Regions from separate parts of the Paenibacillus sp. FSL R5-0914 genome, predicted to be linked through region 1. Evidence: a T-box and tRNA genes for the amino acid it is inferred to sense, from the RefSeq annotation. Region 1 holds a T-box; the other holds one or more tRNA genes.
The links. A T-box is a leader RNA that pairs with one kind of tRNA and senses whether it is charged. The one in region 1 lies ahead of tyrS (tyrosine--tRNA ligase), so its partner is inferred to be a tRNA-Tyr.
Positions count from the first base shown of each region.

Region 2: it has a tRNA-Tyr gene. The T-box ahead of tyrS (tyrosine--tRNA ligase) is inferred to sense a tRNA for this amino acid. The anticodon was not compared.

Region 1 is NZ_JBBORH010000002.1:1,533,159-1,537,576, forward strand. It holds gene MKX60_RS22935 (anaerobic sulfatase maturase) at 1-779, opposite strand, end outside; gene MKX60_RS22940 (hypothetical protein) at 991-1,296, opposite strand; gene tyrS (tyrosine--tRNA ligase) at 1,483-2,742, opposite strand; T-box leader at 2,882-3,112, opposite strand; gene MKX60_RS22950 (Lrp/AsnC family transcriptional regulator) at 3,264-3,710, shown strand; gene MKX60_RS22955 (acetamidase/formamidase family protein) at 3,787-4,418, opposite strand, start outside.
Region 2 is NZ_JBBORH010000001.1:770,663-775,080, forward strand. It holds gene MKX60_RS03210 (ABC transporter ATP-binding protein) at 1-202, opposite strand, end outside; gene MKX60_RS03215 (PucR family transcriptional regulator) at 317-1,411, opposite strand; tRNA gene MKX60_RS03220 (tRNA-Lys) at 1,561-1,633, opposite strand; tRNA gene MKX60_RS03225 (tRNA-Tyr) at 1,639-1,724, opposite strand; tRNA gene MKX60_RS03230 (tRNA-Phe) at 1,734-1,806, opposite strand; tRNA gene MKX60_RS03235 (tRNA-Asp) at 1,873-1,950, opposite strand; tRNA gene MKX60_RS03240 (tRNA-Thr) at 1,964-2,039, opposite strand; tRNA gene MKX60_RS03245 (tRNA-Val) at 2,073-2,148, opposite strand; tRNA gene MKX60_RS03250 (tRNA-Met) at 2,157-2,233, opposite strand; tRNA gene MKX60_RS03255 (tRNA-Ser) at 2,264-2,355, opposite strand; rRNA gene MKX60_RS03260 (23S ribosomal RNA) at 2,438-4,418, opposite strand, start outside.

The DNA of each region.
Region 1 (4,418 bases):
TCTGCCTCATGATGCATGAATACTAGAAGCATATTCTCAAAAATACGAATGGGAAGCTCCGGATACCCCTCGTTGTACCACAGATCAAATGTACGGCATAGAAACGCTCCGTATTGTTCAGGTGTAATTCGAAAGCGGCCAGGCATATCACTCTTCTGTGAAACAAAATCCATGCAAGGGATAAACTGAATATAAGGAAATTGTTGTTCCTGGTAGAATGCCATCAATTCGTCTGGTTTCATCACATTATCTTCATGAATCACCGTCAGAATACTATAGTCCACACCCTCATTCTGTAGATGGCGAATCCCACGCATAACTAGATCATAACTACCTTTCCCCGAACCCGTTACACGATGAGCATCATGAATAGGCTCTGGGCCATCCAGACTAATCCCAACCAAAAAGTTATACCGTTTAAAAAATTTCGCCCATTTCTCATGGATAAGCGTTCCATTCGTCTGCAGTGCATTACTGATCATCGTATGAGGTGGAGCGTACTTAGCTTGGAGTGAAATCACGCGTTCAAAATATGGAAGTCCGGCTAATAGCGGCTCCCCTCCTTGCCAAGAGAAAGTCGCTATACCAGATGATCTTTTCATGTACTGAGCGATAAACCGCTCCAGAAGATCCGTATCCATCACTCGGATCGGATGATGAGGATGTCCCCCTGCTGTGCTGTAATAGCAATAATCACAGGTTAAATTACAATCCTCCGAGACGGTTTTCCACATGACATGAAGAGTCTCAGGCCTCGAGGTCTGTATGCAAGTTGTCATACGATTCTGCCCCTCCTATATAAATACAACCTTTATGAAACCTATTTCCTATTTCTTCAATTAAATCATAGGTATGTGCATCAACGATGAGTAAAACATCATAGTTTGTCGAATATCTAGAGATAAAAAAATACACTCCCCATTGTCTGTTAAAACAATGCGGAGTGTATTTTCTTTGAAGATAAATAGAGCATTACCAGACACTGTTTCTTTAATTACGGACGTATTCCTTATTCGCTGTTTCAAACATTGATTTCCAATCCGCAAATTTAGTTTCTCTAACTACATGACGATCAAAAAGTTCATCAGGTATGTCAGCAACATCTTCTTCTGTCTTTACTTGAAAGTTTCCTTTGGTTACAAACTCATCGAAACTTTTGTAATTGGAATACTTACTCATAAACGCTTCATTAAACAATTTCTCGAAAGAGATGTGATTGGGATCTTCTTGATACGTTTTCTGTCCTTGTAACTCATTCATCAATTCTTCCATGGTCATTGGTTTTTGTCTTCTCAAATTACCACTCCTAATTTTCTGTTATAGTTGTAGAATATCATGTTAATCCATAAATCACACGAATCCTAAGCTTACCATAATTTTCGCTATTTCACCTTTCAAATTTCACTTAATATGCAAATGATCCGCCTCTATACTTAAAATACAACAAAAAACCTCCCTTATTCATAAGGAAGGCTCTTATTTTTAGGACAATTTCACCAAGCTGTAGTTTTTCTTACCCTTACGGATAATGATAAACCGGCCGCCGATAGCTTCGCTAGCTGTAACTTCCAGTGCTACGTCGCTAACTTTCTCACCATTCATGGTGATTGCTCCTTTGGTGATATCCTCACGTGCTTGACGCTTAGACGGCTCGATACCGAGATCAACCAACCACTCTACGATATTTTTAGATTCCAGTGTAGTTTCGTAGGTCGGCATTTCCTTGAAGCCTTGCTCGATCTCATCAGCAGTTAGGGATTTGATATCTCCACTGAACAGAGCAGCAGTAATACGTTTAGCCTGCTCCAGCAATTCTTCACCATGCACGAATCTGGTCATTTCTTCAGCAAGTGTTTTTTGTGCTTCGCGTTTATGCGGTTCAGTCTGAACTTTTTCCGCAAGTGCATCAATTTGCTCTTTAGATAGGAATGTAAAGTACTTCAAGTATTTCACAACATCACGGTCATCAGTGTTCGCCCAGAACTGGTAGAACTCAAACGCAGTCGTTTTGTTTGGATCGAGCCAGATTGCTCCTCCAGCTGATTTACCGAATTTTGTTCCATCAGCTTTCAACATAAGCGGGATCGTTAGACCGAATGCTTTTGCTTCAGGTCCTTCTTTTCTACGGATCAGATCCAGACCACTTGTAATGTTGCCCCATTGATCGGAGCCACCAATTTGCAGCTGCACATCTTCATGCTGGTACAGATGCAGGTAATCTAGGGATTGCAGGATTTGGTAAGAGAATTCAGTAAAGGAAATTCCGCTGTCCAATCTGCTCGCTACAACATCTTTGGCAAGCATCGAATTGATGCTGAAGTTCTTACCATAGTCACGCAAAAATTCGATCACATTGATTTTATGCGTCCAATCATAGTTATTCACCATACGAATTTGATTGTCGCCATCAGTAACGAACAGTTTTTTCATTTGTGCGGTAAGCGCATCTACGTTAGCTTGGATTTGCTCCAGTGTCTGCAATGAACGCTCGGATTGTCGTCCACTTGGATCACCTATCGTACCTGTAGCACCGCCAATTAGCATAACCGGACGATGTCCTGCAAGCTGGAATCTTTTGAGTACCATGAACGGAATCAAGTGACCAATATGCATACTGTCACCCGTCGGGTCTACACCGCAGTACACCGAAACGGATTTCTGGTTGGTCAATTCTCTAAGCCCTTCGGCATCGGTTTGTTGATTGATGGCATCGCGCCATTCTAGTTCATCGATAATATTCATTGCCTAACACCCCTTAAATTAGTAGATATCCTATAACGAATCATCAGTCCGCCAAGCGAATATAAGGATAGTTGATGAAGAGAAACTTATAAATCCTTATATTTAAAAACAAAAAAATCGTCCCCTTGTCTATTGTAGACATAGGGACGATTGAATAACCGTGTTACCACCCAGATTGCACCAATGAAACGCTAATGCTAAAACACAGCATTGATGCCACTCGTGACGAGATATCGTTCGCCATTCCGCTCGGTGTTAGCCGAGATACTCCAAAGTGTAATTCGTACTCTTAGTGTGTACCGGGTTTCATCAACCCCCGGCTTTCTGAAACAGGGACTAAGCTACTACTGGGCTTCTTCAACGTATATCGTATATAAGATTACAGCCAGTATAGTGAAATAATTCTTCAATGTCAACATCTTAAGCTGAGAATGCTGAGACACACTCCTGCTGTGACGCACTACTAGGCATTGCCTATTTTTTTCTGTTACAATTACGAAAAAAGAGGTGAACGACTCCGTATGCTTGATCCAATCGATAATCATATTTTAGAACGCCTAACTCAAAACAGCAGAATTTCCTACACCGATCTAGCTAAAGAAGTTAATTTATCAAGTGTCGCGGTTAAGGATCGTATTGATCGGCTCGTCAATCAAGGAATTATTGAGCAATTCTCAATCGTCATCAACGCAGAAAAATTAGGAAAGAAAATTTCGGCGTATCTAGAGCTTGAAGTGGAGCCTGCCCATTTAAATCATATTGTCAGAGTCCTAAAAGAAAATGAACGCGTAGCTGTACTTTATGAAATGACAGGGCCGTGCATTCTTCACATTCACATTCTAGTTGAGAACCTTGAAGAGATGGAACGGTTTATGCATGAATCCATCTACTGTCTGGATGGTCTAGTCCGTGTAGAAAACCAAATCTTATTAAAACGCCACAAAAATCAGGATGGTCTAAATATATAAAAAAAAGAACCGACTTTAAGACGGTTCTTCTCTGGTTTGGATCTTATTATGTTTATGAAATGATTGCTAATTCGACCTACTCTGTTTTAGATAACTTAGCTTTATAAAATTTCGCGAAATATTCGCTGACCTGAACCTTCTCTTTTACAACTTCTATTGGAGCAACGAGCTTAACGATCTCTCCATTGTACATTCCTGTCGTCGCCCCGACTTTCATCTCTAGAACATTATTATTGTAGCTTATAGTTACTGTCTGAGTAGTCGGCTTCCAGCTCACCTTCGCACCAAAGCTTTCAAAGTTGCTACGTAATCCCACTGCCTTGCGCTCCGAATCACCGAATTGGCCTTTATCGATCAAAGCATGCACACCCCAGTTTCCATCCACCACCTGTGTAATTCCAAAATCCGCGGACACAGACATCAATGAGTACGCTTCATCCTCGCTCAATTCCATTCCAGCCATTAAAAAATCTTTTGTTTTATGAGCGGCATCCTTCATTGCTTTGTCGATGGACGAGTTTTTGAAAATATCCGTCTGAGCACTAGTCCCCAGCTCCTCCAAATAATTGGCGTAGCTGAAGCCATGCACAACCCATTCGTATTCATTTTCAAGTAATGGGAAACTTAACCCACTCAGTTTTTGGTTAAGCGTTGCTTTTTTATGAAGAATGACTTGTATATCACCAGTAACTGATGTCTCGATCGCAG
Region 2 (4,418 bases), on a different contig from region 1:
CACGATCGCCAATGTACATTTTACCTTCGGAGATTTCTTCCAAACCAGCGATCATACGCAAAGTTGTGGATTTACCACAACCGGAAGGTCCAACCAATACTAGAAATTCCTTATCTTTAATATCAAGATTGATATCGATTACTGTTGCTTTATCTGAACCCGGGTATTTTTTGAAAATATGCTCTAAACGTACGCCTGCCATTGTATTTCCCCCTCGAGTTAATTATTAATTAGTTAATATAAAAATTCTGTTTCCTTGTACATTTATATTACCCCAGTCGGGACACTATGGCTATTTGTAAGGTTCACAAAAAACCTATTTCCTTTTCGTCACTTTATACAAAAGCATAGTAAGCTTAACAATAGCAGCGTCCCCAAAGCTTCGTACATCTGCTCCGGTCTCTTGTTTTATCTTATCCAGACGGTAAAGCAGCGTATTTCGATGGATATACAACTTCTTGGCGGTTTCACTTACATTACAGTCCATCTCAAAAAAGGTCTCCAAAGTCAGCAGCATTTCTTTATCTGATAGTACAGAGGAGTAGTCACCAATTTGTCCAAGCAACTGTTTGCGGCGTACATCAGGAATGCTGTTAACCAGACGTTCCAAATGCAGTTCCCAAGGTAAATGAATATACTCTCCTACTTGAAAAATACGACCGAGTACAATCGTCTCCCTGAGCAAAGCTACAGATCCAGTCAATCCCTTAACAGGGACTATAGCCGGAGCTACTGCCAAATGGAATACCCCTACCCATTCACTAGCTATCAGCTCATGTAACCCCATACTAGTCTGTGCTAGAAGATCATCTACACTCTCTTCTTCATCATCCTTATCATCCCCGCCCGTAAGTAATTCTTTACGAGCTAAAATTAACCATTCCTTCTCTTGAAGGGGAATAAGCAGAATTTCGTTCTCAAAATAGCTACGCAATAATTTCATCAGTGAACGATAAGAGATCTGTGGACTATGAGCAATCTCACTACTTAGGAGGAATGGAATCATATCTCCGAACAGACGTCCCTTTAGGGTGATCTCATCGGGAATTTCAGTGTCATGCTTCTCTTGCTCTAGCTCCGTGTTCAACCAAGCGCCAAGCTGCCGCGCCTCCACTTCACCTTCTTCTCTAAGCCCTGTAGCTTTAAGTGCAATAGCAAAATTTCGAACTGCATAGTTGACCAGTTGTACTTCCAGAGAGGTGAGCCCCTCCATTTCTACCCAGACAGCGGTTATACGTCCGTCACTCTCATACAAAGGTGCCCAGAGATGACCCTCATGGATTACCAGCTGATCCTGTCCTTCTAATCCCATGCTAAAAAGAGAAGCTGAATGCTGCCTCCCTAACTGCTTGATTCCGGTTCTCTTTCCGGTGAGCTGCTCTAATTTTTTCCGCAATGTCTCACTATCCATAGTCACCATGCTCCACCACTTTTGCTCTTTTCGCCTATTTTAGCATATTCTCTTATATTATGTTAATCGCTACAGTAGCGCGCTACTATAATACAACCATAAAACACAAAAAAAGCCACCACCATAAGGTGATGACTTTCTGTTTGGGATGAGCCATGAAGGACTCGAACCTTCGACACCCTGATTAAAAGTCAGGTGCTCTACCAACTGAGCTAATGGCTCATAAATGGTGGGGGATGATGGATTCGAACCACCGAACACGTACGTGAGCAGATTTACAGTCTGATGCGTTTGGCCACTTCGCTAATCCCCCAGGGAAAAGTGGCTCGAGACGGATTCGAACCGCCGACACGAGGATTTTCAGTCCTCTGCTCTACCGACTGAGCTATCGAGCCATATTAAATTGACATAAAAATAAAGTGGTAGCATTAAACTTCCCACCCTAGTCTTGTGGAAAAAAATGGCGGAACCGACGAGATTCGAACTCGCGATCTCCTGCGTGACAGGCAGGCATGTTAGGCCAACTACACCACGGTTCCGCATTGATAATAATGGTGCCGGCGAGAGGACTTGAACCCCCAACCTACTGATTACAAGTCAGTTGCTCTACCAGTTGAGCTACACCGGCACGGTGTAAAAAGTAATTCTAAAAAAGTAATAATGGTGGAGGCTGAGGGGATCGAACCCCCGACCCTCTGCTTGTAAGGCAGATGCTCTCCCAGCTGAGCTAAGCCTCCAGGTATTATGGTAGCGGCGAAGGGGATCGAACCCCCGACCTCACGGGTATGAACCGTACGCTCTAGCCAGCTGAGCTACACCGCCACAATAATTAGAAATGCTATGGATTGAAAATGGCGGAGAGAGTGGGATTCGAACCCACGCACCGCTTACGCAGTCTAACCCCTTAGCAGAGGGTCCCCTTATAGCCACTTGGGTATCTCTCCAAACGATATCAGTACCACAGCAATCCAAACAGGAATTTGACTCCCTGAAAACTGAATCCGAATTGAATTTGCGTATTAAGTATAGGATAAGCCCTCGACCGATTAGTATTGGTCAGCTCCATGCATTACTGCACTTCCACCTCCAACCTATCTACCTCGTCGTCTTCAAGGGGTCTTACTAATTGGGAAATCTCATCTTGAGGGGGGCTTCACGCTTAGATGCTTTCAGCGCTTATCCCGTCCGTACGTAGCTACCCAGCCATGCTTCTGGCGAAACAACTGGTGCACCAGCGGTACGTCCATCCCGGTCCTCTCGTACTAAGGACAGCTCCTCTCAAATTTCCTGCGCCCACGACAGATAGGGACCGAACTGTCTCACGACGTTCTGAACCCAGCTCGCGTACCGCTTTAATGGGCGAACAGCCCAACCCTTGGGACCTACTTCAGCCCCAGGATGCGATGAGCCGACATCGAGGTGCCAAACCTCCCCGTCGATGTGGACTCTTGGGGGAGATAAGCCTGTTATCCCCAGGGTAGCTTTTATCCGTTGAGCGATGGCCCTTCCATGCGGTACCACCGGATCACTAAGTCCGACTTTCGTCCCTGCTCGACTTGTAGGTCTCGCAGTCAAGCTCCCTTATGCCTTTGCACTCTTCGAATGATTTCCAACCATTCTGAGGGAACCTTGGAACGCCTCCGTTACTCTTTAGGAGGCGACCGCCCCAGTCAAACTGCCCGCCTGACACGGTCCCCGTACCCGGTAAGGGTACTAGGTTAGAACCTAGATACGATCAGGGTGGTATCCCAACGGCGCCTCCACCGAAGCTTGCGCTCCGATTTCTACGGCTCCCACCTATCCTGTACAGATCGTACCCAAATTCAATATCAAGCTGCAGTAAAGCTCCATGGGGTCTTTCCGTCTTGTCGCGGGTAACCTGCATCTTCACAGGTATTAAAATTTCACCGGATCTCTCGTTGAGACAGCGCCCAAGTCGTTACGCCATTCGTGCGGGTCAGAATTTACCTGACAAGGAATTTCGCTACCTTAGGACCGTTATAGTTACGGCCGCCGTTTACTGGGGCTTCGGTTCATAGCTTCGGGTTACCCCTAACCACTCCCCTTAACCTTCCAGCACCGGGCAGGCGTCAGCCCGTATACTTCGCCTTGCGGCTTCGCACAGACCTGTGTTTTTGCTAAACAGTCGCTTGGGCCTTTTCACTGCGGCCCCCTCGTGCTATTCACACTACCGGGGCACCCCTTCTCCCGAAGTTACGGGGTCATTTTGCCGAGTTCCTTAACGAGAGTTCTTCCGCGCGCCTTAGAATTCTCTTCTCGCCTACCTGTGTCGGTTTGCGGTACGGGCACCTTCTCCTGGCTAGAGGCTTTTCTTGGCAGTGTGAGATCATGACCTTCGCTACTGTAATTTTCGCTCCCCATCACAGCCCAGCCTTAATGATGTGCGGATTTGCCTACACATCAGCCTCACTGCTTAGACGGACATATCCATCAGTCCGCGTCACTACCCTCCTGCGTCACCCCATCGCTCATAGCGGATTACGGTGGTACAGTAATTTCAAACTGTTGTCCTTCGACTACGCCTTTCGGCCTCGCCTTAGGTCCCGACTTACCCTGAGCGGACGAGCCTTCCTCAGGAAACCTTGGGCTTTCGGCGGATCAGATTCTCACTGATCTTTTCGTTACTCATACCGGCATTCTCACTTGTATGCTGTCCAGCGCTCCTTACGGTACACCTTCAACCCACATACAACGCTCCCCTACCCCAGATACATACGTATCTAGCCATAGCTTCGGTGGTGTGTTTAGCCCCGTTACATTTTCGGCGCAGAGTCACTCGACCAGTGAGCTATTACGCACTCTTTCAATGGTGGCTGCTTCTAAGCCAACATCCTGGTTGTCTGTGCAACTCCACATCCTTTCCCACTTAACACACACTTGGGGACCTTAGCTGATGGTCTGGGCTGTTTCCCTTTTGACAATGGATCTTAGCACTCACTGTCTGACTCCCGGCAATAAGTATATGGCATTCGGAGTTTGACTGAGC